Regions from separate parts of the Streptomyces sp. SCPE 10 genome, predicted to be linked through region 2. Evidence: riboswitches for the same ligand, from Rfam matches in the RefSeq annotation. Region 2 holds a riboswitch; each other region holds the start of a gene.
The links. A riboswitch is a leader RNA that binds a small molecule or an ion and turns the genes downstream of it on or off. The one in region 2 is predicted to bind S-adenosylmethionine.

Region 1 (9,611 bases), 2.9 Mb from region 2:
CCGCCTCGGGCGGGAGCGGCTCGGGCGGGGTGGGCCTCGGCAATGTCGACGCCAGGCTGCGGCGGGTGTACGGCGACGCCTACGGGCTGGTGATCGAGACCGCGCCCGGCGCGGGCACCAAAGTACGGTTGCGGGTGCCCAAGTACCGTGCGGGGGTGACGGCTCCGCCGGCCGCGGAGGGAGCGCAGCCGCCCCGGCTGCGCGAGGCGCTCGGCTGAGCCGGACCACTCCACGCGCACCCGGGCGAGCGGCCCGCCGGCCGGCCGCCGACCGAACCCTTTTCCGCGTGTGGCCAATCCCACACCGCTGGAGAGATTGACCAACTATATGAGCGCTGCTCATATGTGCGCATGCTCCGCATCCTGGTGGTCGACGACGAGCCACACGCCCGGGACGAGCTGGTCTACCTGCTCGGACTGCACCAGGGCGTCGGTCCCGTCGAGTGCGCCGCGGACGGGCCTTCGGCCCTGCTCGCGCTGGACCGCGCACTGGCCCACCGGCACCCCGTGGACGCGGTCTTCCTCGACATCCGCATGCCCGGTCTGGACGGGCTGGAGGTGGCCCGGGTGCTGTCCCGCTTCGCCGAGCCGCCGCCGGTCGTGTTCGTCACCGCGTACGACGACTTCGCGGTGCCCGCCTTCGAGGTGCGCGCCCTCGACTACCTGCTCAAACCCGTCCGCGCCGAGCGGCTCGCGGAGACCGTCCGGCGGATCGGCGAGCGGCGTGCCCAGGCCCCGGCCGCCGCGGGCCCGGCCCCGGCTCCCCCGGCCGCGCCCGGGCCGTCCGCGCCACCGGCGGTGCCGCCCGCCGACGACGAGACGATCCCTGTGGAGATCTCCGGGGTGACCCGCTTCGTGCAGCGCTCCGAGGTACGGCACGTGGAGGCGTGCGGCGACTACGTGCGCCTGCACCTCGCGTCCGGCAGCTGTCTGCTGCGGGCGCCGCTGTCCAGCCTGGCGGAGCAGTGGCAGGACGCGGGGTTCGTGCGGGTGCACCGCCGCCACCTCGTCGCCACCGGCCACATCGAGGAACTGGTCGCCGACTCGGGACGGTTGTCGGTACGGGTGGCCGGGACCGTGCTCCCGGTCAGTCGCCGCAGCAGCCGCCGTCTGCGCGAGCTGATGCTGCCCGCGACCGGCCTCCCGCGCGGCGCAAGGGCCGCCCGTGGGTGACCCGTCCCGGCGCGTGACCGTCACCCACCCGCGCACCCGTGCCGCCCGGCCCGGCCGGCGGGACGCGGCGGTGCGCGACGTGCACGAGCAGACCCCGCTCGGCGAGGTGTACATGAAGGCGCTGATGCGCACCCAGCTCCGGCTGGGCCTGCTGGTCTGCGCCGCCGTCTGCCTGCCGCTGGCCGCCCTGCCGCTGCTGCTCGGGCACGTCCCCGTGCCGCACTGGGCGCGGCCGTGGGGCGCCGGACTGCCCTGGCTGGTCCTGGGGCCGCCCGTCTACGCGCTGCTGGTGGCGGCCGGGATCTGCTACGTCCGCCGCGCCGAGCGCAACGAACGCGACTTCGACGAACACGTCCGCCGCTCGTGAGCGCAGACCGGTGAACGCGCCGGCGAACCTGACCGCCGTCCTGCTCGTCGTGGCCGTGACGGTGGGCATCGGCGGCTATGGCCTGCGCTCCCGGTCCACCCCGGACTTCTACGTCGCCTCGCGCACCGTCTCGCCGCTGCGCAACGCCGCCGCCGTGAGCGGCGAGTACCTGTCGGCCGCCTCCTACCTGGGCATCGCCGGGCTGCTGGCGACGTACGGGAGCACGATGCTCTGGTACGGCATCGGGTACACGGCCGGCTATCTGGTGCTGCTCGTGCTGGTGGCCGCACCCCTGCGCCGCTCGGGGGCCTACACCGTCTCCGACTTCGCCGAGGCGCGCCTCGGCTCGCCGGCGGTGCGCCGGACGGCCACCGTGTTCGTCGTCCTGATCGGGCTGCTCTACCAGGTGCCCCAACTGGTGGGCGCGGGCCTCGCGCTGCACACGGCCCTCGGCGCGCCCGCCTGGTCGGGCACCGTGCTGGTGACCGCGGTGGTGCTGGTGAGCGTGATCACCGGAGGCATGCGCAGCGTCACCCTCGTCCAGTCCGTCCAGTACTGGCTGAAACTGATCGCGCTCGCCGTTCCGGCCCTGGTCCTGCTGCTCGTCTGGCGCGGAGTCTGGCACCCGGCCGGCGGCCCGGCGCCGCTGCCGGTGGCGCCCACGGCGTCCGGGCACGGCGGCGGCCAGGGGCTCTACGGCGTCTATTCGCTGATGGTGGCCACCTTTCTCGGCACGATGGGGCTGCCGCACGTCACCGCCCGCTTCTACACCAGCCCCGACGGCCGCGCGGCCCGCCGTACGACGGTGGGCGTCCTGTGCCTGCTGGGCGTCTTCTACCTGCTGCCGGAGGTGTACGGCGGGCTCGGCCGGCTCTACGCGCCGGACCTGGCCGCGGCGGGCCGGGCGGACACCGAGGTGCTGCGGCTGCCCGGCCTCCTGGTGCCGGGCGCCGGCGGCCGGCTGCTGGCGGCGCTGGTGGTCGCGGGGGCCTTCGCCGCGTTCCTGTCGACCTGTTCCGGGCTGGCCCTGTCCGTGGCCGCGGTGCTGTCGCAGGACCTGTTCGGCGGGGACGTACGGGGATTCCGGCGGGCCGCCGCGCCGGCCGTCCTGGTGCCCTGCGCCATCGCGCTGCTGCTGTCGGGGAACGGCATGTCCGTCGCCCACGAAGTGGGCCTGATCTTCTCGGTGGCCGCCTCCACGTTCTGTCCGCTGCTGGTGCTGGGCATCTGGTGGCGGCGGCTGACCGCGGCCGGAGCCGTCGCCGGGATGCTGGTCGGCGGCGGGCTGTCCGCGGCGGCCCTCACCCTCACGCTGCTGGGGGTTGGCGGACCGGGCTGGGTGGGGGCCCTGCTCGCCGAGCCCGCCGCCTGGAGCGTTCCGGCGGCGTTCCTGACCATGGTCGGCGTCTCCCTGCTCACGCCCGGCAGGGTGCCCGCGACGGCCTCCGTGCTGCTGGCCCGGCTGCACCTGCCGGAGGCGCTGGCGGCGGGACCGGCCGACCGCTCGGCCACGGCCGGCGACCGTTCGTCTCCCGGCGCCGTCCGTTCGTCGCTCGACGGCCACCACTGATCGACAAGTCCCGTACGGGGGCTCCCCGGCGGGGCGGGTGTGCCGCACAGTAACCGACCGGGGGAAAGGCACCGGCACGGGACGGCCGGCGGCGCTCCCCGACCGGGAACGGCGACCCGTCCCGTCCGCGCACCCGCGCTCCGGACCGGCCCGCGGCCCGGCCCGCACCGCCCGTGCGCCGTCGCGCCCGCACCGCCTCCCTCCCGGACCACCTCGCTCCCGGACCCGCGTCCGAGCCCTCCTCGACCCAAGGACCGCACCATGACCGACACCCAGACGCCCGGCACCGACGAGCGGACCCCGGCGAGCCCCGCGGCCCCGCGGCCGCAGATCGCCGACCCCGGCCCGCTGGGCCTGGCGGCCTTCGCCCTCACCACCTTCGTGCTCTCCGTCTTCAACGCGGGCCTGATCAAGGACGGCGCCCTGGAGGCCGTGGTGCTGCCGCTCGCCCTCTGGTACGGGGGCATCGCGCAAGTGCTCGCCGGGATGTGGGAGTTCCGCAAGAACAACACCTTCGGCGCCGTGGCCTTCACCTCCTACGGCAGCTTCTGGCTCTCCTTCGCGGCCTACGTGCGGTTCGTCGCCCCGAAGCTGCCGGCCGCCCACGCCTACCAGGCCACCGGCCTGTTCCTGCTGGCCTGGGCCGTCTTCACCCTCTACATGACGGTCGTGGCAACCCGGATCAACGCTGTCCTGCTCGCCGTGTTCACGGCGCTGTCGCTGACCTTCGTCCTGCTCGCCGCCGGGGAGCTGGGGCAGAGCACGGGCGTCTCGCACGCGGGCGGCTGGGCGGGGCTGCTCACCGCGCTGCTGGCCTGGTACGGCTCGTTCGCCGGCGTGGCCAACGCCACCTGGAAGGACAAGTCCCTGCCCACCTGGCCGCTCGCCGGCTGAGTCCGCCACCGGCGCACACCCGACCGATGGGCAGCACCCTGCGCCGCCTCCTGCGCGACGTCGCCGAAAACCGCCAACTCGGCGACGTCCTCACCCTCACCGACTCCAGCGTCATGAACCTCATCCAGTACGAGCCTCCCACCACCAGCGGGGACTGAGCGGCGGTCGAGCCGCATGTCCTTCCCCTCGCGCGCGACTTGGGCAGACGCACCGTCGAGCGTGGCACCGCGCACCTGCATCCCGGCGGTCGATCGGCACGGAAGCGGCAGAACCTGACCGGTTGCCAGGGCCGGGGGTTCGATCGCCGAGGACTCCCCCGGTTCGGCAGGCCGGGGCGTCTTGTAAGGTTGCTCCCGAATCATCCAGAGGGGTGGAGGGACCGGCCCTACGAAGCCCCGGCAACTCCCCGGTCGAGTCGGCGTGCGACACGCGCGTCACCGAGCGGGATCAGTGCCAACTCCGGCCTGTCGCCAACGCGGCGCGGGAAAGATGAGGAGACACGGTGCTCTCTGTGCTGTCCGACGCCCGGGCGCTTCCCGCCCCGGCCCCTCTGTGTACCCGTCTCGTGTCCGGCGCAGGCGATCGGCCGACCCTTCCGGCCTGTCCCCGCTGACCTCACCGCTCCTCGCCGGAGCCCCCCGTGCGCGCGGCCCCACCGGCGCCCGCGGGATTTGAGACTGGAGTACCCATTCATGGAGAAGACGAGCGGCGTGGGCGTGCTCGACAGAGTCGCCCTGATCCTCGGTGCCTTGGAGGCCGGACCCGCCACCCTGGCCGGTCTGGTCACGACCACCGGTCTGACCCGCCCCACCGTGCACCGGATCGCCGTCGCGCTCGAACGCCTCCGCCTGGTCACCCGGGACGCCGGAGGGCGGTTCGCCCTCGGCCCCCGGCTCTCGGAACTGTCGGCCGCCGCCGGCGAGGACCACCTGCTGACCGCCGCGGGCCCGGTCCTCACCCGGCTGCGCGACGCCACCGGCGAGAGCGCCCAGCTCTACCGCAGACAGGGTGACCAGCGCATCTGCGTGGCCGCCGTCGAGCGTCTGGCCGGTCTGCGCGACACCGTTCCCGTCGGGGTCGCCCTGCCCATGCAGGTCGGCTCCGCCGCCCAGGTCCTGCTCGCCTGGGAGGAACCCGAGCGCCTCTACCGCGGCCTGAGGGGAGCCCGCTTCACCGCCACCACCCTCAGCGGCGTACGGCGTCGCGGCTGGGCCCAGTCCGTCGGCGACCGCGAACCCGATGTCGCCTCCGTCTCCGCGCCCGTGCGCGGCCCGTCCGGCCAGGTGGTGGCCGCCGTCTCCGTCTCCGGCCCGATCCAGCGCCTCACCCGCCACCCCGGCGCCCACCTCTCCCGGACCGTCGTCGAGGCGGCCGCCCGTCTCACCGAGGCCCTTCGCCGCCCCGGTACGCCCGAGCGGCGCCCCGCGACGAAGTCCGCCGAAGACGCGGCGGGCGGCACCCTGGAGAAGGGGGTGCCGGCGGGCGAGGAGGCGTGATGCGTACGGACGGCCAGGCGGACGGGGACCGGGTGCGGGCCGCGCCCGTCGGCGTCCTCGACGTGTCCCCGACGGCCCGTACGGCGGTGGCGTGGATCCCGCCGGCGCAGCTGTGGCCGCCGCTCCAGGACATCCGCCGGGAACACGATCCGCAGATCCACCGCTGGCCGCCGCACGTCAACGTGCTCTTCGGCTTCGTCCCGGAGGCCGACTTCGAGCGGGCCGCCCCGCTGCTCGCGGCGGCGGCGGCCGAGGTGCCGGTCTTCACCGCGCGGCTGGCCGGGGTGCGCGCCTTCCGGCACCGGGCGTACTCCACCGTGTGGCTCGACCCGGCCGCGGCGGGCGGGGCACCGTGGGCGGACCTGCACCGCGCACTGCGACATCGGTTCCCGTGCCGCCGCGGGCCGGCCGAGGAGTTCACCCCGCACCTGTCCCTGGGCCGGACCCGCGATCCCCGGCGGGTCTGCACCGACTGCGCCGCCCGGCTCCCCGCCATGGCGGCGACGGTCTGGGAACTCGTCCTGCTCGCACGCGGCGGGCAGGGGCCGATGCGGCCACGGGCCACGGTCGCCCTGGGCACCGGCGAGGTCCGGTGGCTGACCGGCCGCGAGGACGCGGGCCCGGAGGACACGGCATGGCTCGCCGAGATCACCGACCGGTGAGTCGGGAGCCCCGGCCGGGGGCCCGGGGGCCGTGCGGGGTTCCGATCGGTGCCGGGTTCCGGAGGGGGAAAGGTTGCGGTCGGTGCCGGGGCACGGTCGTCACCGGGTGCGGACGGGGCAGTCCCCAAGGGGTTCAAGCCGGTTCGTCCCCACCGGGGATGCGGACCGGCTCACTCCACGGTCGCCAGCAGACGGCGCACCGCCGAACCGGTGCGTTCCCGGTCGCCGGTGGCGAGCAGGTCCAGCAGTGCGCCCCGGAGGGCGGCGAGCACCAGCGTGCGCTGGGCGAGGCCCGCGTCGGTGTCTCGTGTCCGCGGGGGCTGGGCGTCGGCGAGCAGCGCGAGCCAGTCCGCGACCGTGTCGCCCGCGAAACCGGCCCAGGGCCCGTCGGGTTCGACGAGCGACCGGGCGTAACTCTCGACCCAGAGTTTCAGCAGGCCGCGGTGGGCGTCGTCGGACAGCCACCGCCACAGCTCGTCGGCCACCGACGCCAGCCCCTCCGACGGGCGCCGCTGGGCGGCGAGCCGCCGGACCGCCGTCAGCTCGTCGGCTCTGGCCCGCGCGAGCAGGGCGCGGACCAGTCCGTCCTTGCTGCCGAACAGGTACAGCAGCACGCGCGGGGAGGACTTGATCTCCTCGGCGAGCGGACGCAGGGACAGCTCGGCCAGGCCGCTGCGCAGGACGTACGCGTACGCCGCCTCCAGCAGTTCCTGCCGTCGCGGGGAGGGGGTTGCTTCGGATCGGGACACCCGGGTTATTGTACTGAAACAGTCGTTTCAGTGAGCCTGGAGGTCATGATGTCGACGGAACACGAGGTGATCGTCCGACCGCTGGGCCGGCCAGGGGACCTGGGCTGGGTGGTGATGACCCATGGCGAGCTGTACCACCGGGAGTTCGGCTGGGACGCCGGCTTCGAGACACTCGTCGCCGGCATCGTCGCCGACTACGCCCGCGGCGGGCGCGCGCGGCCGCAGGCGGCGTGGATCGCGGAAGTGGACGGGGTCCGGGCCGGCAGCGTCTTCTGCATGCCGGGGGACGAGGAGGGCACCGCGCGGCTGCGCCTGCTCCAGGTGACCGCCGCGGCGCGCGGACTGGGCCTCGGGTCCCGACTGGTCCGCCAGTGCCTCGACTTCGCGCGGGACTCCGGCTACAAGGCGGTCACCCTGTGGACCAACGACGTCCAGAAGGCGGCCCGCCGCGTCTACGAGGCGCACGGTTTCGCGCTGACGGCGGCGGAACCCCATCACAGCTTCGGCCACGACCTCGTCGGCCAGACCTGGCGGTGCACGCTGTAGCCCCTGGCCCGCGGCTCGCCGGCCCCGAACCACGGCGTACGGTGGTCGAGGGCGAGGAGCACCACCTGGCCACCGGGGACTGCGCCCGCTTCTCGGGCATGAGCAGGCACTACCGCACGACGCAGACATGCCCGCCGTCACCCTCACGGCGGTGGGACGCCTTGCCGGACCGCATCCGCCCGGCACGCACGCCTTCACCGCGTGAACTCCCTTCAGTACACGCCCGGTTGGCCGCTCCCACCGGGGACCGCCGGGCGCCCGTTCGCGGCGTCCAGTGCCCACCGGGCCTCGGCCACCACCTCCGGGTCGGTGACGAAGTGGGTGTCGTCGGCGGCGGAGGTACCCGAGACCCCGAGGGGTGTCCAGGCGCCGCCGCGCCGGGGTTCGGCCCGGGTCTTGGCGGACAGGTGCACGGCGGCCACCCCGGCGGCCACCAGCGCGGGGATGTCGGCGGTGCGCACCCCGCCACCCGCCATCACCTGCACACCGGGCGCGGCGGCCACCATGTCGGCGAGGGTGGCCAGCCCCGCGGTCGCGGTGGCCGCGCCGCCGGAGCTGAGCACCCGGGTGATCCCCAGTGCGGGAAGCGAGGCCGCGACGGCGACCGGGTCCGCGGACTGGTCGATCGCGCGGTGCAGGGTGATCTCCACCGAGCGTCCTCGGCTCCGTGCGGCGTCACGAGCGGCATCGGCCAGACGGGTGACCGCCCCGGTGTCCAGGGCGCCCTCGGCGGTCAGCGCGCCGACGACGACGCCGGCGGCGCCGGACGCGACGACCGAGCGCACCTCGGCGACCATCAGGGCGATCTCCTCGGCGTCGTACACGAAGTCGCCGGGCCGGCACCGCACCAGGGCGTGCGCCGGCAGCCCGGCGGCCGCGACCGACTCCACCGCGGCCGCCGACGGGGTGAGGCCGCCCAGCTCCAGTCCGGTGCACAGCTCGACCCGGTCCGCGCCGCGCTCGCGGGCGGTGCGGGCGCCGGCCGGGGAGGTGACGGCGATCTCCAGGGCGACACGCGGCGTACCGGTGCCGGCCGGCGGACCGGACCCGACCTGGTGGGGGGCGGCGGCGCGGTCCGTCACTCGTCGTCCCCGGTGAGCGGCCGGTCGGAGGCCGGGATGATCCGGGCCGTCAGGTCCGGGTCGGCCATGTCGCGGTCGAAGGGGAACATGGGCCGGCGGATGCGGTGGTGGCCGAGCCGTACCAGGTCCTGGTCGACGCCTCCCGGGGTGAGGGCCATCTTCCACGCCGCGGCCATGTCGAACAGCTCCGGCTCCAGGTAGCCGATCTTCACGATGACGACGTCGGCGGAGCGCGGGTCGAGGTCCAGGTCGGTGAAGTCGTGCTCGTGGTGGTACGGCTTGCGCAGCCGGGTGAGGATCGCGTACACGCTGCCGACGCGGATCACGACCTCGGTCTCGGCGTCGCGGTCGCCGTGCCGGATGGCGTGCACCACGCCGGTGAGGGTGACGGGACCGGCGTGCCGGTCGTCCACCTCGGCCCCGGCGGTGACGGTGACGGTGGCGCCCACGCCGGCGGCGACCGCGGTGTCGACGGCGGCGGGGCCGGGCACCGAGGCATACAGGACGGTCGGTCCGTCGTCCTTCCGGAACTCCGGGCGCTCCAGCAGCCGGGTCAGGCCCCAGGTGACGTCACCGGCGCCGCCCGCGGTGGGGTTGTCGCCGGTGTCGCTGATGAAGTAGGGCCGGTGGGCCGAGCGCAGGGCCTCGTCGAGGAGGCCGTCGAAGGTCCCGGTCGGGGCGACGAAGTCGAAGTCGTGGCGGGCCTCCCAGAAGCCCCGGGCGAGGCGTTCGGCGCCGGCCGACACCGCCTCCCGGTCGGGTCCGGTGACCACGACGGCCGCGCGGTTGCGGGGAGCGTCGGCCCAGGCGTAGCCGACCCATATCGCCGCGTCGGTGACCCCGGCCATGGCCTCGACCTCGTCGACCGCCGCGTACACGCTTTTGGCGGGCTCGATGCGGGTGGAGGTCTGCTCTCCGGCCAGCAGCACCGGGACCGGCACCCACGCCTTCACCGGGCGGGGGGCGCCGGTGGCGAGCAGCTCGACCAGGTTGCGCACCGCGCGCTCCTTGGTCTCCATGTGGTCCTCGTGCGGGGCCATCCGGTAGCAGGTGATCAGGTCGCTGCGGTGGGC
Region 2 (9,611 bases):
GCCCTGCGGTCCAGAAACGTTCAGGCGGTGACGCGAACCATGTCGGCCTGCGGACCCTTCTGACCCTGCGAGATCTCGAACTCGACCCGCTGGCCCTCCTCCAGGGTGCGGTAGCCGTCCATCTGAATGGCGCTGTAGTGGACGAAGACGTCCGCACCACCGTCGACCGCGATGAAGCCGTACCCCTTCTCCGCGTTGAACCACTTGACGGTGCCCTGAGCCATGCCTAACTCCCCTATTACTGGCCCTTGCGCAGATCCGCACTTCGCGGACCCGGGTCAGACCTCGCCCCCCAATCGGTCGGGGTGCGTGCGCCGGAACGCGTCGACCGCGGCTGAATGTATCTGTCCAACTGCCGTCTGCAACAGGTCAATTGGACGAGAATTCTGGACGCGACCGATCCGGAATGTGGGGAGAATTCGCCAGAGTTCAGGGCAAGTCGGGCCCCGTAAAATACACAAAAGCCGCGGAAAACCCGTGCACTTTGGCTACTTCTTATCGGGCTCGCGGTGAGGAATCGAGGGCATCCCCGCGGTGATCCGGGGCGTGTTCCCCAACTGTACCGCGCTCAATCACACAGAATTGCCCCCTCCGCTTCTCTCACGGAGAGGGCAATCCGATGAACCTTCCGTAACCGTCCTTACCGAAGGTAATGATCGGTCATTCGGTCAGCAGCCGCCGGCGACCGCCGGAATGATCGAGATACCCGCGCCGTCCGGGGTGACGGTCTCCAGGCCCTGCTCGAAGCGGACGTCGTCGTCGTTCACGTAGACGTTCACGAACCGGCGCAGCTTGCCCTGGTCGTCCAGGACGCGGGCGGCGATCCCGGTGTGGTTCTTCTCCAGGTCCTCGATGACCTCGGCGAGGGTGGCGCCCTCGGCCGCCACCTCGGCCCGGCCGCCGGTGTAGGTGCGCAGGATGGTGGGGATGCGAACGGTCACGCTCATGCGAGGCCAGCCTCTCGGAAGGAGTCCAGGGTCGGGCGGATGGTGGCGGTCAGGCCGGTGCCGGCCACCGCGTCGAGGGTCTTCAGACCGTCGCCGGTGTTGAGGACGACGGTGGTCTTCGACGGGTCGAGGACGCCGTCCTCGATCAGCTTCTTCGTCACGCCGACGGTCACCCCGCCCGCGGTCTCGGCGAAGATGCCCTCGGTCCGGGCCAGCAGCTTGATCGCGGCGACGACCTGCTCGTCCGTCACGTCCTCCACGGCGCCGCCGGTGCGCCGGGCGATGTCCAGGACGTAGGGCCCGTCGGCCGGGTTGCCGATGGCGAGGGACTTGGCGATGGTGTCCGGCTTCTGCGGCCGCACGACGTCGTGGCCCGCCTTGAAGGCCGTCGACACCGGCGAGCAGCCCTCGGCCTGGGCACCGAAGATCTTGTACGGCCGGTCCTCCACGAGCCCCAGCTTGATCAGCTCCTGGAGCCCCTTGTCGATCTTGGTGAGCTGGGAGCCGGAGGCGATCGGGACCACGATCTGGTCGGGCAGCCGCCAGCCGAGCTGCTCGCAGATCTCGTACGCCAGGGTCTTGGAGCCCTCCGCGTAGTAGGGGCGCAGATTGACGTTGACGAAGCCCCAGCCCTCGCCGGCCGGGTCGCCGATCAGCTCGGAGCAGAAGCGGTTCACGTCGTCGTAGTTGCCCTCGATGCCGACGAGCTCGCCGCCGTAGACCGCGGCCATGACGACCTTGCCCTGCTCCAGGTCGTGCGGGATGAACACGCAGGAGCGGAAGCCGGCGCGGGCGGCGGCGGCGCCGACGGCGCCGGCCAGGTTGCCGGTGGAGGAGCAGGACAGGGTGGTGAAGCCGAAGGCGCGCGCGGCCTCCAGTGCCTGCGCGACCACCCGGTCCTTGAAGGAGTGGGTCGGGTTGCCGGAGTCGTCCTTGACGTACAGGCCGCCGGTGACGCCGAGTTCGCGGGCGAGGTTGTCCGCCTTGACGAGCTTGGTCCAGCCGGGGTTGATGTTCGGCTTGTCGGCCACGTTCGCCGGGACGGGCAGCAGCGGGGCGTAGCGCCAGATGTTGGCGGGGCCGCTTTCGATGCGCGCCCGCAGTTCCTCGGTGTCGTAGCCGGAGAAGTCGTAGGCGATCTCCAGCGGCCCGAAACACTCCTCGCAGGCGAAGACCGGGCCGAGCGGGACGCGGTGGCCGCATTCCCGACAGCTCAGGGCGGCGGCGGGGCCGAGGTCGACGGTGGAACTGCCGGTGGAGGCAACTGTCTGCACAGCCATGAGAGGCGAGGCCCTTTCTCCTCATCTTCCTCGCGACGCATCTCGCCGCGAGACGGATTTGGCACCTTCCCTAGCCGGGAGCCTCGCTGTTCGAAGACGAGACCGGCTGGAGGGTTGCCGGGGCTTCATCGGGCCGTGTCCCTCTGCCCCTCTGGATGAGCGGTATTCGGTTGTGTATGCGGTTGTCGGCGCGCGTGGACCCCCGACATGCGATGGTCATCGGCGTTGTTCAAGACTGTAACCGAAGGCATGGACAGTTGAGATAGTCGTCCGTACCGCGAGACAACCGTGAGGAGTCCGGGACCGTGCTGGAAGAAGTCGAGCGCTGGCTGAGCGACCGCTCCTGGTCCGTGCACGATCGGCCGCTGCACCAGCTCCTGGCGGCCAAGCAGCGCACGGGCCAGACGGTCAGCGTGGTCCTGCCCGCGCTCGACGAGGAGGAGACCGTCGGCGAGATCGTCGCCGTGATCCGGCGCGAGCTGGTGGAGCGGGTCCCGCTGGTCGACGAGGTGCTGGTGATCGACTCCGGGTCCACCGACCGCACCTCCGAGGTGGCGGCCGCGGCGGGCGCGCGGGTGGTGCACCGCGACGCGATCCTGCCCCGGATACCCGCCGTCCCGGGCAAGGGCGAGGTGCTGTGGCGCTCGCTGCTCGTCGCCACCGGGGACGTCATCTGCTTCGTCGACGCGGACCTGCGGGAGTTCTCGGCCGACTTCGTCACCGGGATCGTCGGCCCGCTGCTCACCGAGCCGGACGTACAGCTGGTCAAGGCGATGTACGACCGGCCGCTCGCCGGGTCGGCGGGGCAGGGCGGCCGGGTCACCGAGCTGATGGCGCGCCCGCTGCTGAACATGCACTGGCCGCAGCTGGCGGGATTCGTGCAGCCGCTGGGCGGGGAGTACGCGGCCCGGCGCTCGCTGCTGGAGCGGCTGCCGTTCCCGGTGGGGTACGGGGTGGAGCTGGGCATGCTGGTGGACGCCCTGCACCTGGTGGGCCTGGACGCGCTGGCCCAGGTGGACGTGGGGGTGCGCAAGCACCGGCACCAGGACGGGCAGGCGCTCGGCCGGATGGCGGCGGCCATCTACCGCACCGCCCAGCTGCGGCTGGCCCGGGGCCATCTGGTGCGGCCCTCGCTCACCCAGTTCGAGCGGGGGGTGACGGGCTTCGAGCCGCGCACCTACGCGGTGGACACCGAGGAGCGCCCGCCGATGACCGAGATCACCGAGTACGCCCGCCGCCGGGTGGCGTGAAACCGGAGGCACGGCTGTTCAGGGCCGCTTTCCGGGACGTCCGTACGTTTGAGTGTTTCCGGGCCGGGCTAGGTTGAGGACCATGGCTTCCACGCACGGTGCTGAGGTGCTGGTCGCGTCCAATCGCGGCCCGGTTTCGTACACGGTCGGCGAGGGCGGGGCGCTGCGTCCCAAGCGGGGCGGCGGCGGTCTGGTCTCCGGCCTTTCGGCCATCGGGCCGGAGGCGAACGCGGTGTGGGTGTGCGCCGCGCTGGGCGACGGCGACCGGGCGGCCGCCCGGCGCGCGGACGGCGGGCTGCTGCCGGTCGCCGACACCGGCGGTCAGCGGGTGCGGATGCTCGACATCGACGCGGAGGTCTTCGCCGACGCGTACAACGGCATCGCCAACTCGGTCCTCTGGTTCGTGCACCACATGCTCTACCAGACGCCGCTCGAACCCGTCTTCGACGCCGGGTTCCGGCGGCAGTGGGCGGCGTACGAGGCCTACAACCGGGCGTTCGCCGAGGCGCTCGCCCAGGAGGCGGCCGAGGGTGCGGCGGTGCTGATCCAGGACTACCACCTGGCGCTCGCCCCGCGGATGCTCCGCCGGCTCCGCCCCGATCTGCGCATCGGCCACTTCTCGCACACGCCGTGGGCCCCGGCGGAGTACTTCCGGCTGCTGCCGGACGACATCGCGGCCGAGCTGCTGACCGGCATCCTGGGCGCGGACCGGGCGGCGTTCCTCACGCAGCGGTGGGCGGACGCGTTCACCGAATGCTGCCACGCGGTGCTGGGGCCCGGGATTCCCACCGGCACCCGGATCGGGGTGCACGGGCTCGGCGCGGACGCCGACTTCCTGCGCGCGCGGTCGCACGAGGCGGACGTGGACGAGCGGATGGCGGCGCTGCGGGCGGAGATCGGCGAGGGCCGCCGGACGATCGTCCGGGTGGACCGCACCGAGCTGTCCAAGAACATCGTGCGCGGGCTGCTGGCGTACCGGCAGCTGCTGGACGAGCACCCCGAGTGGCGCGAGCGGGTCGTCCATGTGGCGTTCGCGTACCCGTCCCGGCAGGACCTGGCCGTCTACCGGGAGTACACGGAACAGGTGCGCCGGGTCGCCGAGGAGATCAACGAGCGCTACGGCACGGACGGTTGGACGCCGGTGGTGCTCCATGTGAAGGACGACTTCGCCCGCTCGCTGGCCGCGTACCGGCTCGCCGACGTGGCCCTGGTCAACCCCATCCGGGACGGCATGAACCTGGTCGCCAAGGAGGTGCCGGTCGTCTCCGACGAGGGCTGTGCGCTGGTGCTGTCCCGGGAGGCGGGGGCGTACGCGGAGCTGGGCGAGGACGCGCTGGTGGTGAACCCGTACGACATCACGGGCACGGCGCGGGCGCTGCACGCGGCGCTGAGCATGCCCGCCGGCGAGCGGGCGGAGCGGTCGAAGAGGCTGGCCGCAGCGGCCACGGCGCTGCCGCCGGCCCAGTGGTTCCTGGACCAGCTGCACGCCCTGACGGATCAGCCGAGCTGATCCGCCAGCGCCCCGAGGAGCCGTACGACGCCCTCGGGGCCGTCGACCACCAGGTCGGCCCGCTCGGCCAGTTCGGAGACCTCCGAGCTGCCGCTGCACACCAGGAGGCCGGGCAGGCCCTCGGAGCGGAGCTTGTCGATGGCGGCGAAGGCGGGGAGGTCGCCGAGGTCGTCGCCGGCGTAGAGGACGGACTCGGCGCCGGTCTCGCGGACGTACTCGCTCAGGGCGACGCCCTTGTCCATGCCGGGCGGGCGCAGTTCCAGCACCATCCGGCCGGGCTCGACGATCAGTCCGTGCCGGGTGGCCAGGTCGGTGAGGGGCCCGCGCAGCGCCTCGAAGGCGGCCTCCGGGTCGGCGGCGCGGCGGGTGTGCACCGCGACCGCGCGGCCCTTCTCCTCGATCCACGTGCCCTGCCAGGCGCCGGCCCGGTCGAGGACGCCGGGCAGTTCGGCGCGGACGGCGGCGACGCCGGGGTGCGGGGCGGGGGCGGAGACGGTGCCGGTGACGGCGTCCCAGCGCTCGGCGCCGTAGTGCCCGAGGACGGTGAGGTGGGCGAGGCCCGGGACGCCGGCGAAGCCGCCGTGGCGGACCGCGACGCCCGCGGGGCGGCCGGTGATCACGGCGACCTGGGCGACCTTGGGGGCGAGGGCGGCGAGCACGGGGACGGCGTCCGGGTGGGCGCGGGCCTGTTCGGGGTCGGCGACGATGGGGGCGAGGGTGCCGTCGAAGTCCAGGCCGATCACCGCGGTGCGGGGCTTGGCCAGCAGCGCGGCCAGCCCGTCCCGGCCGGCCTGGGTGGCTGGGGTCGGCAGAGGGTCCATGTACCGACACTATCCAGCGGGGGCCGCCATCACTCCTGGGGCCCCGGGGTGTCCTTCCCGCGCCACCGGCGGGCGCCGGCCGGGTTCAACGTTCCGCTCGGTGGGTGTCGCGGATCCGGCGCAGCCGGTTGACCGTGACCGGGTCGTGGGCGAGGGCGCGTTCGTCGTCCAGGAGGGCGTTGAGGAGCTGGTAGTAGCGGACCGGGGAGAGGTGGAGCTGCTCGCGGATGGCGCGTTCCTTGGCGCCGGGGCCCGTGAAGCCCCGGCGTTCCAGCGCGAGGATGGCCCGCTCGCGGTCGCCCAGTTCCATACCGGAACCGTAGCTCAGTTCGCGCTGGCGGCGCTGTCCGCCGCGGTGGCCGTCGCCTGGAGGCGGGTCAGGACGCCCGCGGGGTTGCCGCCGGGGGCGACCGCCTGCCCGATGTTCTGCTTCACGGCCGCGCTGACCGCCGCCCAGGACGTCTTGCCCACGGGATACAGCTCGGACGTGGCCAGCTCGTCGAGGAAGGGGTGCAGGGCCTTGTCGGGGGCCGCGTTCGACGCGCTCATGACGTTGGAGGCGGAGCTGGTGACCGGGAGCAGGCCGTAGGTGCGGGAGAAGTCGAGGACGTTCTTCTGGCTGTAGACGTAGTTCAGGAAGTCGCCGGTCTGCGCGGCGTGGCCGTTCTGCTTGAACGCCATCATCCAGTCGGTGACGCCCATCGACGACCGGGCCCGGCCGCTGCGGCTCGGCGTCGGCACCATGCCGAACCGCACGCCCTTCTGCTCGGCCTGCTGGATCAGGGTGGGGTGCCCGTTGACCATGCCGACCTGGCCGTCGGCGAACGCCGCGAACGCCTGCGCCCGGTTGAGCTTGCCGGGCGCCACCGGTCCGGTCAGCCCCTTGTCGACCAGGTCGTCCTTGAGCCAGGTGAAGGTGGAGACGTTCTGCTGGGAGTCGATCGTGTACGTGCCGATGTCGTCGGTGTACCCGGTGCCGCCCGAGCCGCCGTCGCCGCCGGAGAGCATCCACTGCATGGTCTCCGCCTGCGCCTCCTCGGGGCCCAGCGGCAGCGCGAAGGGGTACTTCACGCCCTTGTCCTTGAGCACCTTGGCGTCGGCCGCCAGCTGGTCCCAGGTGCTGGGCGGGGTGAGGCCGGCACTCTCGAACATCGTCTTGTTGTAGAAGAGCACCCGCGTGGAGGCGGCGAACGGTATGCCGTACTGCGTGTGGTTCCACTGGCCGGCGTCGGCCAGCTGGGACAGGAAGTCCGCCTGGGTGCGGATGGAGAGCAGGTCGGAGGCCGCGTAGAGCTTGCCCGCGGCCGCGTAGTCGGCGTAGGCGCCGATCTGCGCGAGGTCGGGCGCGTGCCCGGCGTCGACCATCTCCTTGACCTTGCGGTCGACGTCGTTCCAGGAGTAGACGCTGACCTCGACCTTCACCCCCGAGTGCGTCGCCTCGTACGCCTTGACCAGCGCGTCCCAGTACTTCTTGGAGCTGTTGGCGGGTGAGTCGCCGTAGTCGGCGGCGACGAGTCTGAGGGTCACGTCGGAGGAGCCCGTGCTCCCGCAGCCGCCGAGGATCGCGGTCATGCCCATGGCGGACACCACCGCGATCATTCCTGCCGTACGCCGACGCACCGTCAAAGTCCCAACCCTGCTGTCCGACTGTTCGATAGATGGAATCCTAAGGTCTACACCACGCGAGTGGACTAGACCTCTCATGGGTCACCGGGCCACACTGTCCCCGTGAGACATGTCATCGCCCTGGACGTGGGCGGTACCGGGATGAAGGCCGCCCTCGTCGGGGACGACGGCGCCCTGCTGCACCGCGCCCGCCGCGCCACCGGCCGCGAACGCGGCCCCGAGGCGGTGGTCGCGGGCATCCTCGACTTCGCCGCCGAGCTGCGCGCGTACGGCGCCGAGCGCTACGGCACCCCGGCCGCCGCGGCCGGTATCGCGGTGCCCGGCATCGTGGACGAGGAACACGGCACCGCCGTCTACTCCGCCAACCTCGGCTGGCAGGACGTGCCTCTGCGCGCGCTGCTCGCCGACCGGCTCGGGGTGCCCGTCGCGCTCGGCCACGACGTGCGCACCGGCGGGCTCGCGGAGGGCCGGATCGGCGCGGGCCGGGGCGCCGACCGCTTCCTGTTCGTGCCGCTCGGCACCGGCATCGCGGGCGCGATCGGGATCGACGGCCGGGTGGAGTCGGGCGCGCACGGCTTCGCGGGTGAGATCGGGCACATCGTCGTGCGGCCCGGCGGCGCGCCCTGCCCGTGCGGGCAGCGCGGCTGCCTGGAGCGGTACGCCTCCGCGGCCGCCGTCAGCGAGGCCTGGGCGGCGGCCGGCGGGAACCCGGACGCCGACGCGGCCGACTGCGCGCGGGCCGTCGCGGCCGGCGACCCGGAGGCCGGCCGGGTCTGGCGGACCGCGGTGGACGCGCTCGCCGACGGGCTGGTCACCGCGCTCACCCTGCTGGACCCGCGCACGCTGATCATCGGCGGCGGGCTCGCCGAGGCGGGGGACGTGTTGTTCCAGCCCCTGCGGGACGCCGTCCGCCGCCGGGTCACCTTCCAGAAACTGCCGTCCATCGTGCCCGCCGCCCTCGGCGACAGCGCCGGCTGCCTGGGCGCGGGGCTGCTCGCGCGGGACCTGCTGACCGGCACCATCCCTACGACTCCGGAGGTAAGCACCTGATGGCCAACGAGCGGGAAACTCCGGCCCCCGACAGCGCCCCGCAGCCACGGCTGCTCACCGGCGCGAACGTGGTCCTGCCCACCGGAACGGTGCGCGACGGCCAGATCGCCGTCGACGGCACGCGCATCGCCGCCGCCGCCCCGGCCGGCGCCGAGGTCGTCGACGTGAGCGGCCACTGGCTGGTGCCCGGCTTCGTCGACATCCACAACCACGGCGGCGGCGGCGCCTCCTTCTCCGGGACCGCCGAGCAGATCCTCACCGCGGTCCGCACCCACCGCGAGCACGGCACCACCACCCTGGTCGCCTCCACCGTCACCGACGAGATGGACCTGCTGGTACGGCAGGCCGGGCTGCTCAGCGAGCTGGCCGAGCAGGGGGACATCGCGGGGATCCACTTCGAGGGGCCGTTCATCTCACCGTGCCGCAAGGGCGCCCACTCCGAGGCGCTGCTGCGCCACCCGGAACCCGCCGAGGTCCGCAAGCTGATCGACGCGGCGCGCGGCCAGGCGCGGATGCTCACCCTCGCCGCGGAACTGCCCGGCGGCATCGACTCGGTGCGGCTGCTCGCCGAGCACGGGGTGATCGCGGCGATCGGGCACACGGACGGGACGTACGAGCAGACGGTGGAGGCCATCGAGGCCGGTGCCACCGTCGCCACCCACCTGTTCAACGCGATGCCCGCCCTCGGCCACCGCGCCCCCGGCCCCGTCGCCGCGCTGCTGGAGGACGAGCGGGTGACCGTCGAGCTGATCAACGACGGCACGCACCTGCACCCCGCCGCCCTGGAGCTGGCCTTCCACCACGCGGGCGCCGACCGGGTCGCGTTCATCACCGACGCGATGGACGCGGCGGGCCAGGGCGACGGCCGCTACCTGCTCGGCCCGCTGGAGGTCGAGGTCAGCGACGGCGTGGCACGACTGGTGGAGGGCGGTTCGATCGCCGGCTCGACGCTGACGCTCGACCGGGCGTTCCAGCGCGCGGTGACCGTGGACGGGCTGTCGGTCGAGGACACGGTGAAGGCCCTGTCCGCCAACCCGGCCCGGCTGCTGGGCCTCTTCGACCGGGTCGGCTCCCTGGAACCGGGCAAGGACGCGGACCTGGTGCTGCTGGACGCGGACTTCGCCGTG
Region 3 (9,611 bases), 1.3 Mb from region 2:
CTGAGTTCCGAGCTGATGTTCTTCGCGGCCCTCTTCGCGATGTACTTCACCCTCCGGTCGGTGACCGGACCGGCTCACTGGAAGCACATGGCCTCAGCGCTCAATGTGCCTTTCTCCGCGACGAACACCACGATCCTGGTGCTCTCGTCCCTCACCTGCCAGCTCGGCGTCTTCGCTGCCGAGCGCGGCGACGTGAAGAAGCTCCGTGGCTGGTTCATCCTCACCTTCATCATGGGTGCGATCTTCATCGGCGGTCAGATCTACGAGTACACGAGCCTGGTGAAGGAAGAGGGCCTCTCGCTCTCCTCCGACCCGTACGGCTCGGTGTTCTACCTGACCACCGGCTTCCACGGCCTGCACGTGACGGGCGGTCTCATCGCCTTCCTGCTGGTCCTCGGCCGCACCTACATGGCCAAGAGGTTCACCCACGAGCAGGCGACCGCCGCCATCGTCGTGTCCTACTACTGGCACTTCGTCGATGTCGTCTGGATCGGCCTCTTCGCCACGATCTATTTGATCAAGTAGCCGGGACCGCTCCCGCTAAGTCCAGAAGCACCGACGCAGAAGATCCTGACACCGGGGTAATCCGTGAAAAAGCTCTCCGCACGACGACGCCATCCGCTGGCGGCGGTCGTCGTCCTACTCCTCGCGCTGGCGGCCACTGGGGGGCTGTACGCCGCGTTCGCGCCCGCGGGCAAGGCGCAGGCCGATGAAACCTCCCAGTCCCTGACCATCAAGGAGGGTAGGAAGCTCTACGAGGTCGGCTGCGCCAGCTGCCACGGCACCGGTGGGCAGGGCTCCTCCGACGGGCCGAGCCTGGTCGGCGTGGGCTCCGCGGCCGTCGACTTCCAGGTCGGCACCGGCCGTATGCCGGCCGCGACCTCGCAGGGCGCCCAGGTCCCGCGCAAGAAGCCTGTGTACACGCAGACTCAGATCGACCAGCTCGCCGCGTACATCGCGTCGCTGGGTGCCGGTCCGGTCGTGCCGACCAAGCAGCAGTACGGTCCGGCCGGCGCGGACATCGCCAAGGGTGGCGAGCTGTTCCGCACCAACTGCGCGCAGTGCCACAACTTCACCGGCAAGGGCGGTGCCCTGACCAAGGGCAAGTTCGCGCCCACGCTGGAGGGCGTCGACCCGAAGCACATCTACGAGGCCATGCAGACGGGCCCGCAAAACATGCCGTCCTTCCCGGACACGACGCTGTCCTCCAAGAACAAGAAGGACATCATCGCGTACCTGCACGCGGTCGACAGCAGCGAGACGACGAACCCGGGCGGTCTGGAGCTGGGCGGCCTCGGGCCGGTCAGTGAGGGCCTGTTCGCCTGGATCTTCGGTCTCGGCGCGCTGATCGCCGTCGCCGTCTGGGTCGCCGCTCGGACCGCAAAGGCCAAGAAGTCATGAGTAGCCAAGACATTCCCGAAGAGAACCTGCCCGCAGAGCAGGACCACGCGCACGGCGCGGTAGGGGTCGCGGACGAGGAGAACCCGTTCGCCGACCCGGGGCTGCCGCCCCACGAGCACCGGATCCAGGACATCGACGAGCGGGCCGCCAAGCGGTCCGAGCGTGTCGTCGCCCTGCTGTTCACGGTGTCGATGCTGGCCACCGTCGGCTTCATCGTCTCGTACGTGACCATCCCGCACGACAAGAACATCTTCGTCTTCCCGATCGGGCACGTCAGCGCGCTGAACTTCGCGCTGGGCCTGACCCTGGGCGTGGCGCTGTTCTGCATCGGCGCGGGCGCGGTCCACTGGGCCCGCACCCTGATGTCCGACGTCGAGGTCGCCGACGAGCGCCACCCGATCGAGGCCGCTCCCGAGGTCCGGGCCAAGGTGCACGCGGACTTCCGCCAGGGCGCCAAGGAGTCGGCGCTCGGCCGCCGCAAGCTGATCCGCAACACGATGTTCGGCGCGCTGGCCCTGGTGCCGCTCTCCGGTGTCATGCTGCTGCGCGACCTCGGTCCGCTGCCCGGTACGTCCCTGCGCCACACCCTGTGGGCCAAGGGCAAGCGTCTGGTCAACATGAACACCAACCAGCCGCTGCGTCCCGAGGACGTCGCCGTCGGCTCCCTGACCTTCGCCAAGCCGGACGGCCTGGAGGAGACGGACGAGGAGTTCCAGACGGAGCTCGCCAAGTCGGCCCTGATGATCGTCCGGCTCCAGCCGGACAACATCAAGGACAAGCGCGAGCTGAACTGGTCGCACGACGGCATCGTCGCGTTCTCCAAGATCTGCACCCACGTCGGCTGCCCGATCTCGCTGTACGAGCAGCAGACGCACCACGTGCTGTGCCCGTGCCACCAGTCCACCTTCGACCTCTCCGACGGTGCCCGAGTGATCTTCGGCCCCGCCGGCCACGCCCTGCCGCAGCTGCGCATCGGCGTGGACAGTGAGGGTTACCTCCAGGCGCTCGGCGACTTCGAGGAGCCCGTCGGTCCTGCATTCTGGGAGCGCGGATGAGTACTGCATCGAACGACGCACCCCGCTCTCGCGGGACGGCTCCGGCCGGCGAGCGGATCGCCGACTGGGCCGACGGCCGGCTCGGGATCTACTCCCTGGCCAAGGCCAACATGCGCAAGATCTTCCCCGACCACTGGTCGTTCATGTTGGGCGAAGTGTGCATGTACAGCTTCATCATCATCATCCTGACGGGTGTCTATCTGACGCTGTTCTTCCACCCGTCGATGAACGAGGTCGTCTACCACGGCAGCTATGTCCCGCTCCAGGGGCAGATGATGTCGGAGGCCTTCAACTCGACCCTGCACATCTCCTTCGACGTGCGCGGTGGTCTGCTCGTCCGGCAGATCCACCACTGGGCCGCGCTGATCTTCCTCGCCGGCATGTTCGTGCACATGATGCGCGTGTTCTTCACCGGCGCGTTCCGCAAGCCGCGTGAGATCAACTGGCTGTTCGGCTTCCTGCTGTTCGTCCTCGGCATGTTCACCGGCTTCACCGGTTACTCGCTCCCGGACGACCTGCTCTCCGGCACCGGTGTCCGCTTCATGGAGGGCGCGATCCTGTCCGTGCCGATCGTCGGCACGTACATGTCGTACTTCCTCTTCGGCGGGCAGTTCCCCGGCCACGACTTCGTCGCCCGGTTCTACTCGATCCACATCCTGCTGCTGCCGGGCATCATGCTCGGCCTGATGGTGGCGCACCTGATCCTGGTCTTCTACCACAAGCACACGCAGTTCGCGGGTCCGGGCAAGTCGAACAACAACGTGGTCGGCATGCCGCTGCTGCCGGTCTACATGGCCAAGGCCGGAGGCTTCTTCTTCCTGGTCTTCGGTGTCATCGCGGCCATCGCCGCGGTCGCGCAGATCAACCCGATCTGGGCCATGGGCCCCTACCGTCCGGACCAGGTCTCCACCGGCGCCCAGCCCGACTGGTACATGGGCTTCGCCGAGGGTCTGATCCGCTTCATGCCGGGCTGGGAGATCAACTTCTGGGGTCACACGCTCGTCCTGGGCGTGTTCATCCCGCTGGTGCTCTTCCCGCTGGTCCTGGCGGGCATCGCGGTCTACCCGTTCATCGAGTCCTGGGTCACCGGCGACAAGCGCGAGCACCACATCCTGGACCGCCCGCGCAACGCCCCGACCCGTACCGCGTTCGGTGTCGCCTGGGTGACGATCTACATGGTCACCCTGGTCGGCGGTGGCAACGACCTGTGGGCCACCCACTTCCACCTGTCGATCAACGCCGTGACCTGGTTCGTCCGGATCTTCTTCTTCGTCGGCCCGGTCATCGCGTTCCTGGTCACCAAGCGGATCTGCCTCGGTCTCCAGCGCCGCGACCGCGACAAGGTGCTGCACGGTCGCGAGACCGGCATCATCAAGCGGCTGCCGCACGGTGAGTTCATCGAGGTGCACGAGCCGCTCAGCCAGGAGCAGCTGCACACGCTCACCGCGCACGACCAGTACCAGCCGGCCGAGATCGGCCCGACGGTCGACGAGAACGGTGTCGAGCGCAAGGTGAAGGCCTCGGAGCGACTCCGGGTCAAGCTGTCCAACGCCTACTACGGCGAGGACAACCAGATCCCGAAGCCGTCCGTCGAGGAGTACAGGGAGATCACGAGCGGCCACGGCCACCACTGATCCCGCGTCGCCACGCCACCGAAGGGCCCCGTCCGCACCGCGGACGGGGCCCTTCCCCGTGTCCCGGCTCGATAGGGTGGGGTACGAATGACCACCACTGTGCACGAGGAGCGGCTGATGATCGCTGTGACCCCCGCTGGAGGCGACACCGCGGCGGGCCGCTCCTGGCCCGTCCTGCTGAACGGCCTGCTGACCGGCCAGGACCTGTCCGCCGACGACACGGCCTGGGCGATGGACCTGATCATGCGCGGCGAGGCGACCGACGCGCAGATCGCCGGGTTCATGGTCGCGCTGCGCGCCAAGGGCGAGACGGTGGAGGAGATCTCCGGCCTGGTGCGCACCATGTACGAGCACGCCAACGTGATCGAGGTGCCGGGGCCCGCCGTCGACATCGTCGGCACCGGCGGCGACGGCGCCAAGACCGTCAACATCTCCACGATGTCCTCGATCGTGGTCGCGGGCACCGGCGCCAAGGTCGTCAAGCACGGCAACCGCGCCGCCTCCTCCGCCTCCGGCTCCTCCGACGTGCTGGAGAAGCTGGGCGTCAACCTCCAGCTGACCCCGAAGCGGGTGGCCGAGGTCGCCGAGGAGGCCGGTATCACCATCTGCTTCGCGGTGAAGTTCCACCCCTCGCTGCGTCATGTCGCCGCCGCGCGCGGGCAGTTGGGGATCCGCACCACCTTCAATGTGCTCGGCCCGCTGACCAACCCGGCCAAGGTGCGCGCGCAGGCGGTGGGCGTCGCCGATCCGCGCATGGCGCCCGTGGTGGCCGGCGTCTTCGCCGAGCGGGGCAACTCCGCGCTGGTCTTCCGGGGCGACGACGGCCTGGACGAGCTGACGGTCACCGACACCTCCCGGGTGTGGGTGGTGCGGGACGGCAAGGTCACCGAGGAGGTCTTCGACCCCCGGGACGTCGGCATCGACATCGTCCCCGTGGACGCCCTGCGCGGCGCGGACGCCTCCTACAACGCGGAGGTCGCCCGCCGGGTGCTCGACGGCGAGCGGGGCGCGGTGCGCGACGCGGTGCTGCTGAACTCGGCGGCGGCCCTGGTGGCCCTGGAGCCGTCCGACGCCCCGCTCACCGAGCAGCTGCGCGCACAGATGGCCCGGGCGGCCGAGTCCATCGACTCGGGCGCGGCCAAGCGGACGCTGGAGCGCTGGGTGGCGGCCAGCAACGCCTGAGACGCGGTTGATCGTCCCGCGATCCGGACACGGGTTGCGGGGCGATCATCCCTTCGCGTAATTTCCCTACCAGGTCATGAGTGACAGTCATGAGGCCCCGGCCGACTGTCCGGCAACCCTCCGTCCGTGGCGGGGTGCCCCGGGTGAGGACCAGGTCGTAGGCAGCGAGGTCTACGGCAAGCGCGGACCCCTCGAACCCAGGGGTCCTGGTCGTACGAGGGAGCCTTCCGTGAGCAAGCGAATGCGCTAGGGCCGCAGAGCCCCGCCTCCGCGTACCCCTTTCACCTTCTTCCCGTACGTCCCTGCGGCGTACGTCCTCACGGGAGTCACCCCATGTCTCACTCCAGCGCTGTCGCCGACCCGTCGATTTGCTCCCCGCTGCCCGTTCTGGGGCGGGATGTCACCGTTCCGCTCGTCACGGGCGGCGAAGTCACTTACGCGGCCCTCGACTACGCGGCCAGCGCCCCCGCCCTCCAGCGCGTCTGGGACGACGTCGCCGCCTACGCGCCCTACTACGGCAGTGTCCACCGGGGCGCCGGCTACCTCTCCCAGCTCTCCACCGACCTGTTCGAGAACGCCCGCCGCACGGTCGCCGGCTTCCTCGGCTGCCGGGCCGACGACCAGGTGGTCTTCACCCGCTCCACCACGGACTCGCTGAACCTGCTGGCCCGGGCGCTCCCGGCCGACTGCCGCGTCTTCGTCTTCGAGACCGAGCACCATGCCTCCCTGCTGCCCTGGCCGGACTCCCGGGTCACCTACCTCGACGCCCCGCGCACCCCGCAGCAGGCGGTGCGGACGCTGGAGCGGGCCCTGGCCGACCGGGACCCGTACGGCCCGGCCCTGGTCTGCGTCACCGGTGCCTCCAACGTCACCGGCGAGCTGTGGCCGGTGCGCGAGCTGGCCGCCGCCGCGCACGCGCACGGCGCCCGGATCGTCCTGGACGCCGCCCAGCTGGCCCCGCACCACCCCGTGGACATCGCCGACCTGGACGTCGACTGGGTCGCCTTCTCCGGGCACAAGCTGTACGCCCCCTTCGGCGCGGGCGTGCTGGCCGGCCGCGCCGACTGGCTGCGGGCCGCCGAGCCGTACCTCGCGGGCGGCGGCGCCAGCCGCAGGGTCACCCGGCGCACCGACGGGGGAGTGGACGTGGAGTGGCACGAGAGTGCCGCCCGGCACGAGGCGGGCTCCCCGAACGTCATCGGCGCCTACGCCGTCGCCTCGGCCTGCAAGGCGCTCACCGAGGCCGGCTGGACGGACCTGGTCGCGCGCGAGCAACGGCTGATCGAGCGGGTCCGCACGGGCCTCGCCGGGATTCCGCAGGTCAGGGTGTTGTCCCTGTTCGGGGACGACGCTCCGCGGGTCGGCGTGATCTCCTTCGTGGTGGAGGGCTGGAACAGCTCCCACTTCGCGGCCGTCCTGTCCGCCGAGTACGGCATCGGCGTCCGCGACGGCCTGTTCTGCGCCCACCCGCTGGTGCGCACCCTGCTCGGCACCGACCCCCAGACCCAGGGCGAGTGCGGTGCCCCCGAGGCCGCCCCCGGCGAGAAGTCCCTCAACGCCATCCGTGTGAGCTTCGGCGCGGGCACCCCCGACGAGCACGTCGAGCGCTTCCTCACGGCGGTGCGGGAGCTGGTGACCGAGGGTGCCAAGTGGACGTACCGCACGGAGGACGGCCGCTGCGTCCCGGCGGTGTGAGGGGTCCGGCGGGACCTGGTGGGGCGGCTTTCAGACGGTCAGGAGTCCAGCCCGATCGCGAAGGCCGCCTCCAGGTCGTGCTGGGAGTACGTACGGAACGCCACATGCGTGTCGGTCCCCTCGACCCCGGGGATCTTGCTGATCCGGCCCGGGATCACCTCGGCCAGGTCGTCGTGCCGCCGCACCCGCACCATGGCGATCAGGTCGTAGGTGCCGGTCACGGAGAACACCTCGCTCACCGACTCCAGCGCGGCGATCTGCTCGGCGATCTCGGGGATCCGGTCCACGCTGGTCTTGATGAGGACGATCGCGGTGATCACGGCTGGTTCTCTCCCTCGGGTGCCGGAGCGGGTGCGGTTTTCACTCTAGCCCGCCCGTCTCCCGCCACCGCCCTCCCGAGGCCGCCCTCGCGACCCCGCCGTCCCCCGTACCGCACCCACGCGTAGCCGAATCCCACGCCGAACCCCACCAGGTGCGCCAGATACGCCACCCCCGGCCCCTGCACCGACCGTCCCGCCGCCACCCACTGCAATGCCACCCAGAACGGCAGTACGACCCACGCCGGGAACCGCAGCGGCAGGAAGAAGAGGAACGGCAGGAGACTGGTGACACGGGCGCGCGGGAACAGGAAGAGAAACGCACCGAGCACCGCCGAGATCGCCCCCGACGCGCCCACCAGCGACTGCTCGGAGGTGGCGTTGGCCGCCGCGTACCCCAGCAGCGCCAGGTAGCCGCAGCCGACGTAGAAGAGGGTGAACTCCACGCGGCCCATCCGCTCCTCGGTCAGCACGCCGAAGACGAGGAGGAAGAGCATGTTGCCCAGCAGATGCACCCAGTTGCCGTGCAGGAACAGGGCGGTGACCGGGGAGAGCGCGTGTGCCGCGGGGGCGGCGAACAGCTCCGCCGGGACCACGCCCCAGTGGCGGAAGTACACCCGCTGCGTGTCGAGCAGCGCATACCCGGTGCCGTATCCGGGGACGATCCCGGACGCCGGGCTCAGTACGAAGATCAGACAGCACAGGGCGATGAGGCCGTACGTCGTCGGCGCGGCCCTGAGCGCCCTGAAGGTCCTGCCGGCCGCCGTGCTCCACTCGCTGATCATGAATACAGAGCATGACGTAACCGGACGCAAGCTGACATACCGCCTCGCCGCCGTGAACGGACGGGCGGCGAGCACCCGCCAGGCCGTAGGGTTACGAGCCACACGCGTCGGCCGCCGGCGCGGTCCGACCCGAGAAGGAAGCGAACAGGCACGATGACGGTTCCCCTGCCGACCGCCACGACGCGATGGCGCTGCACCCTCTGCGGAAACCTCACCCGCTTCGACGTCACCCGCTCGTCCAAGGTCGTGGAGTACGTCCACCTCGACCTGGCCGGCGAGCCGACGGTGGAGGAGCGCCAGGTGGTCAGTGAGACCATCGAGTCGGTGCGCTGCCGCTGGTGCAACGCGGTGGACCAGGTGGAACTCGTGGACAGGCCGGGCACCGGCTCCTGACGGAGCGGGCCCGCCAGGGGACGTCGGCAATCGGTAGTGGGGTGTGACGGATGGTGGAGAGCGCAGGCGGGGGGCCGGGCGACGGCACCGCTGAGGTGCTTGACCGTCCGCTGCCCGACGGGGTGCGCCGTAGGGTCGTGGGGATCGTCTCGGACGGCTTCGGTCAGCTGACGGTGACGGAACTCCCCGCCCAGCTGCGGCAGTACGCCCGGTTCGCCCCGAACCGCCGGGTGAAGTTCGCCGGGAACGCGATGGCGGCGGCGCTGGAGACCGACACGCTGTTCAGACAGCGGATCGGCGAGAAGTTCCGCGAGGCCCAGCCGGAGCTGGCCGGCGCCCTCGACTCGGGCGCGGCGCCACCGGCCGCCGACCCGCTGGACGTGGCGGCCGCCGCCTATGTGCTGCGCCCGGCGGGCTGGGTGAAGCTGGTCACCGCGGCCGGCGAGGAGGCCCAGCGCGCCGACGCCGAGCGGGCCGACGAGGAGAGCCGGGCCGAACTGGAGCGGCTGCGCGTCGAACTGGACCACGCCCGCGAGCACACCCGGTTTGAGACCGAACGGCTGCGCGCGGAGCTGGAGTCGGTGAAGCGGGAGGCGGAGTCGCTGCACCGCAAGCTGCGCTCCGCGCTGAGCGACGTGCGCCGCGGCGAGGCCGCGCTGCGCAAGGCGCAGGCCGAGACGGACATCGTACGCGCCGAGGCGCAGCTCCAGGTGTCGGCCGCGGAGAGCGAGTCCCGGCGGCTCAAGGCGCGCCTCGGCGAGGCGGAGGCGGCCCTGGAGGCCACCCGCAAGGCCGCCCGCGAGGGCCGCAGCGTGGAGGACATGCGGGTCCGGCTGCTCCTGGACACCCTGCTGGACGCCACCCAGGGCCTGCGGCGGGAGCTGGCGCTGCCGCCGGTGTCCGTGCGTCCGGCCGAGACGGTCGACGCGGTGGAGCCGGGCCGGATGACCCCCAAGGACATCGCGGCGCGCGCCCTGTCCGAGCACGACCCCGCGATCCTCGACCAGTTGCTCGCGCTGCCGCAGGCGCATCTGGTGGTCGACGGCTACAACGTCACCAAGACCGGCTATCCGCAGATGCCGCTGGAGAAGCAGCGGCTGCGGCTGCTCGGGCAGTTGTCCGCGCTGGCCGCGCAGACCGGCGCCGAGG

Region 1: another riboswitch for S-adenosylmethionine. It lies ahead of ACSP97_RS29515 (IclR family transcriptional regulator); the one in region 2 lies ahead of thrC (threonine synthase).
Region 3: another riboswitch for S-adenosylmethionine. It lies ahead of ACSP97_RS10685 (aminotransferase class V-fold PLP-dependent enzyme); the one in region 2 lies ahead of thrC (threonine synthase).

What each region holds. Positions count from the first base shown of each region.
Region 1 is NZ_CP197069.1:6,423,548-6,433,158, reverse strand. Features, by position in the region: gene ACSP97_RS29545 (sensor histidine kinase) at 1-218, shown strand, start outside; gene ACSP97_RS29540 (LytR/AlgR family response regulator transcription factor) at 351-1,172, shown strand; gene ACSP97_RS29535 (hypothetical protein) at 1,165-1,539, shown strand; gene ACSP97_RS29530 (sodium/solute symporter) at 1,550-3,109, shown strand; gene ACSP97_RS29525 (acetate uptake transporter) at 3,371-4,003, shown strand; gene ACSP97_RS29520 (hypothetical protein) at 4,030-4,161, shown strand; SAM riboswitch class I at 4,359-4,499, shown strand; partial or broken gene ACSP97_RS29515 (IclR family transcriptional regulator) at 4,696-5,409, shown strand; gene ACSP97_RS29510 (2'-5' RNA ligase family protein) at 5,499-6,161, shown strand; gene ACSP97_RS29505 (TetR/AcrR family transcriptional regulator) at 6,332-6,910, opposite strand; gene ACSP97_RS29500 (GNAT family N-acetyltransferase) at 6,941-7,456, shown strand; gene ACSP97_RS29495 (copper homeostasis protein CutC) at 7,669-8,538, opposite strand; gene ACSP97_RS29490 (M81 family metallopeptidase) at 8,535-9,611, opposite strand, start outside.
Region 2 is NZ_CP197069.1:3,567,785-3,577,395, forward strand. Features, by position in the region: gene ACSP97_RS16570 (cold-shock protein) at 21-224, opposite strand; gene ACSP97_RS16575 (MoaD/ThiS family protein) at 669-947, opposite strand; gene thrC (threonine synthase) at 944-2,227, opposite strand; SAM riboswitch class I at 2,246-2,389, opposite strand; gene ACSP97_RS16585 (glucosyl-3-phosphoglycerate synthase) at 2,533-3,477, shown strand; gene ACSP97_RS16590 (alpha,alpha-trehalose-phosphate synthase (UDP-forming)) at 3,560-4,987, shown strand; gene otsB (trehalose-phosphatase) at 4,975-5,808, opposite strand; gene ACSP97_RS16600 (DUF3263 domain-containing protein) at 5,894-6,118, opposite strand; gene ACSP97_RS16605 (ABC transporter substrate-binding protein) at 6,133-7,428, opposite strand; gene ACSP97_RS16610 (ROK family protein) at 7,537-8,484, shown strand; gene nagA (N-acetylglucosamine-6-phosphate deacetylase) at 8,484-9,611, shown strand, end outside.
Region 3 is NZ_CP197069.1:2,267,131-2,276,741, reverse strand. Features, by position in the region: gene ctaE (aa3-type cytochrome oxidase subunit III) at 1-525, shown strand, start outside; gene qcrC (cytochrome bc1 complex diheme cytochrome c subunit) at 589-1,401, shown strand; gene qcrA (cytochrome bc1 complex Rieske iron-sulfur subunit) at 1,398-2,456, shown strand; gene qcrB (cytochrome bc1 complex cytochrome b subunit) at 2,453-4,090, shown strand; gene trpD (anthranilate phosphoribosyltransferase) at 4,208-5,272, shown strand; SAM riboswitch class IV at 5,345-5,461, shown strand; gene ACSP97_RS10685 (aminotransferase class V-fold PLP-dependent enzyme) at 5,606-6,967, shown strand; gene ACSP97_RS10680 (Lrp/AsnC family transcriptional regulator) at 7,006-7,287, opposite strand; gene ACSP97_RS10675 (rhomboid family intramembrane serine protease) at 7,284-8,069, opposite strand; gene ACSP97_RS10670 (hypothetical protein) at 8,223-8,462, shown strand; gene ACSP97_RS10665 (NYN domain-containing protein) at 8,513-9,611, shown strand, end outside.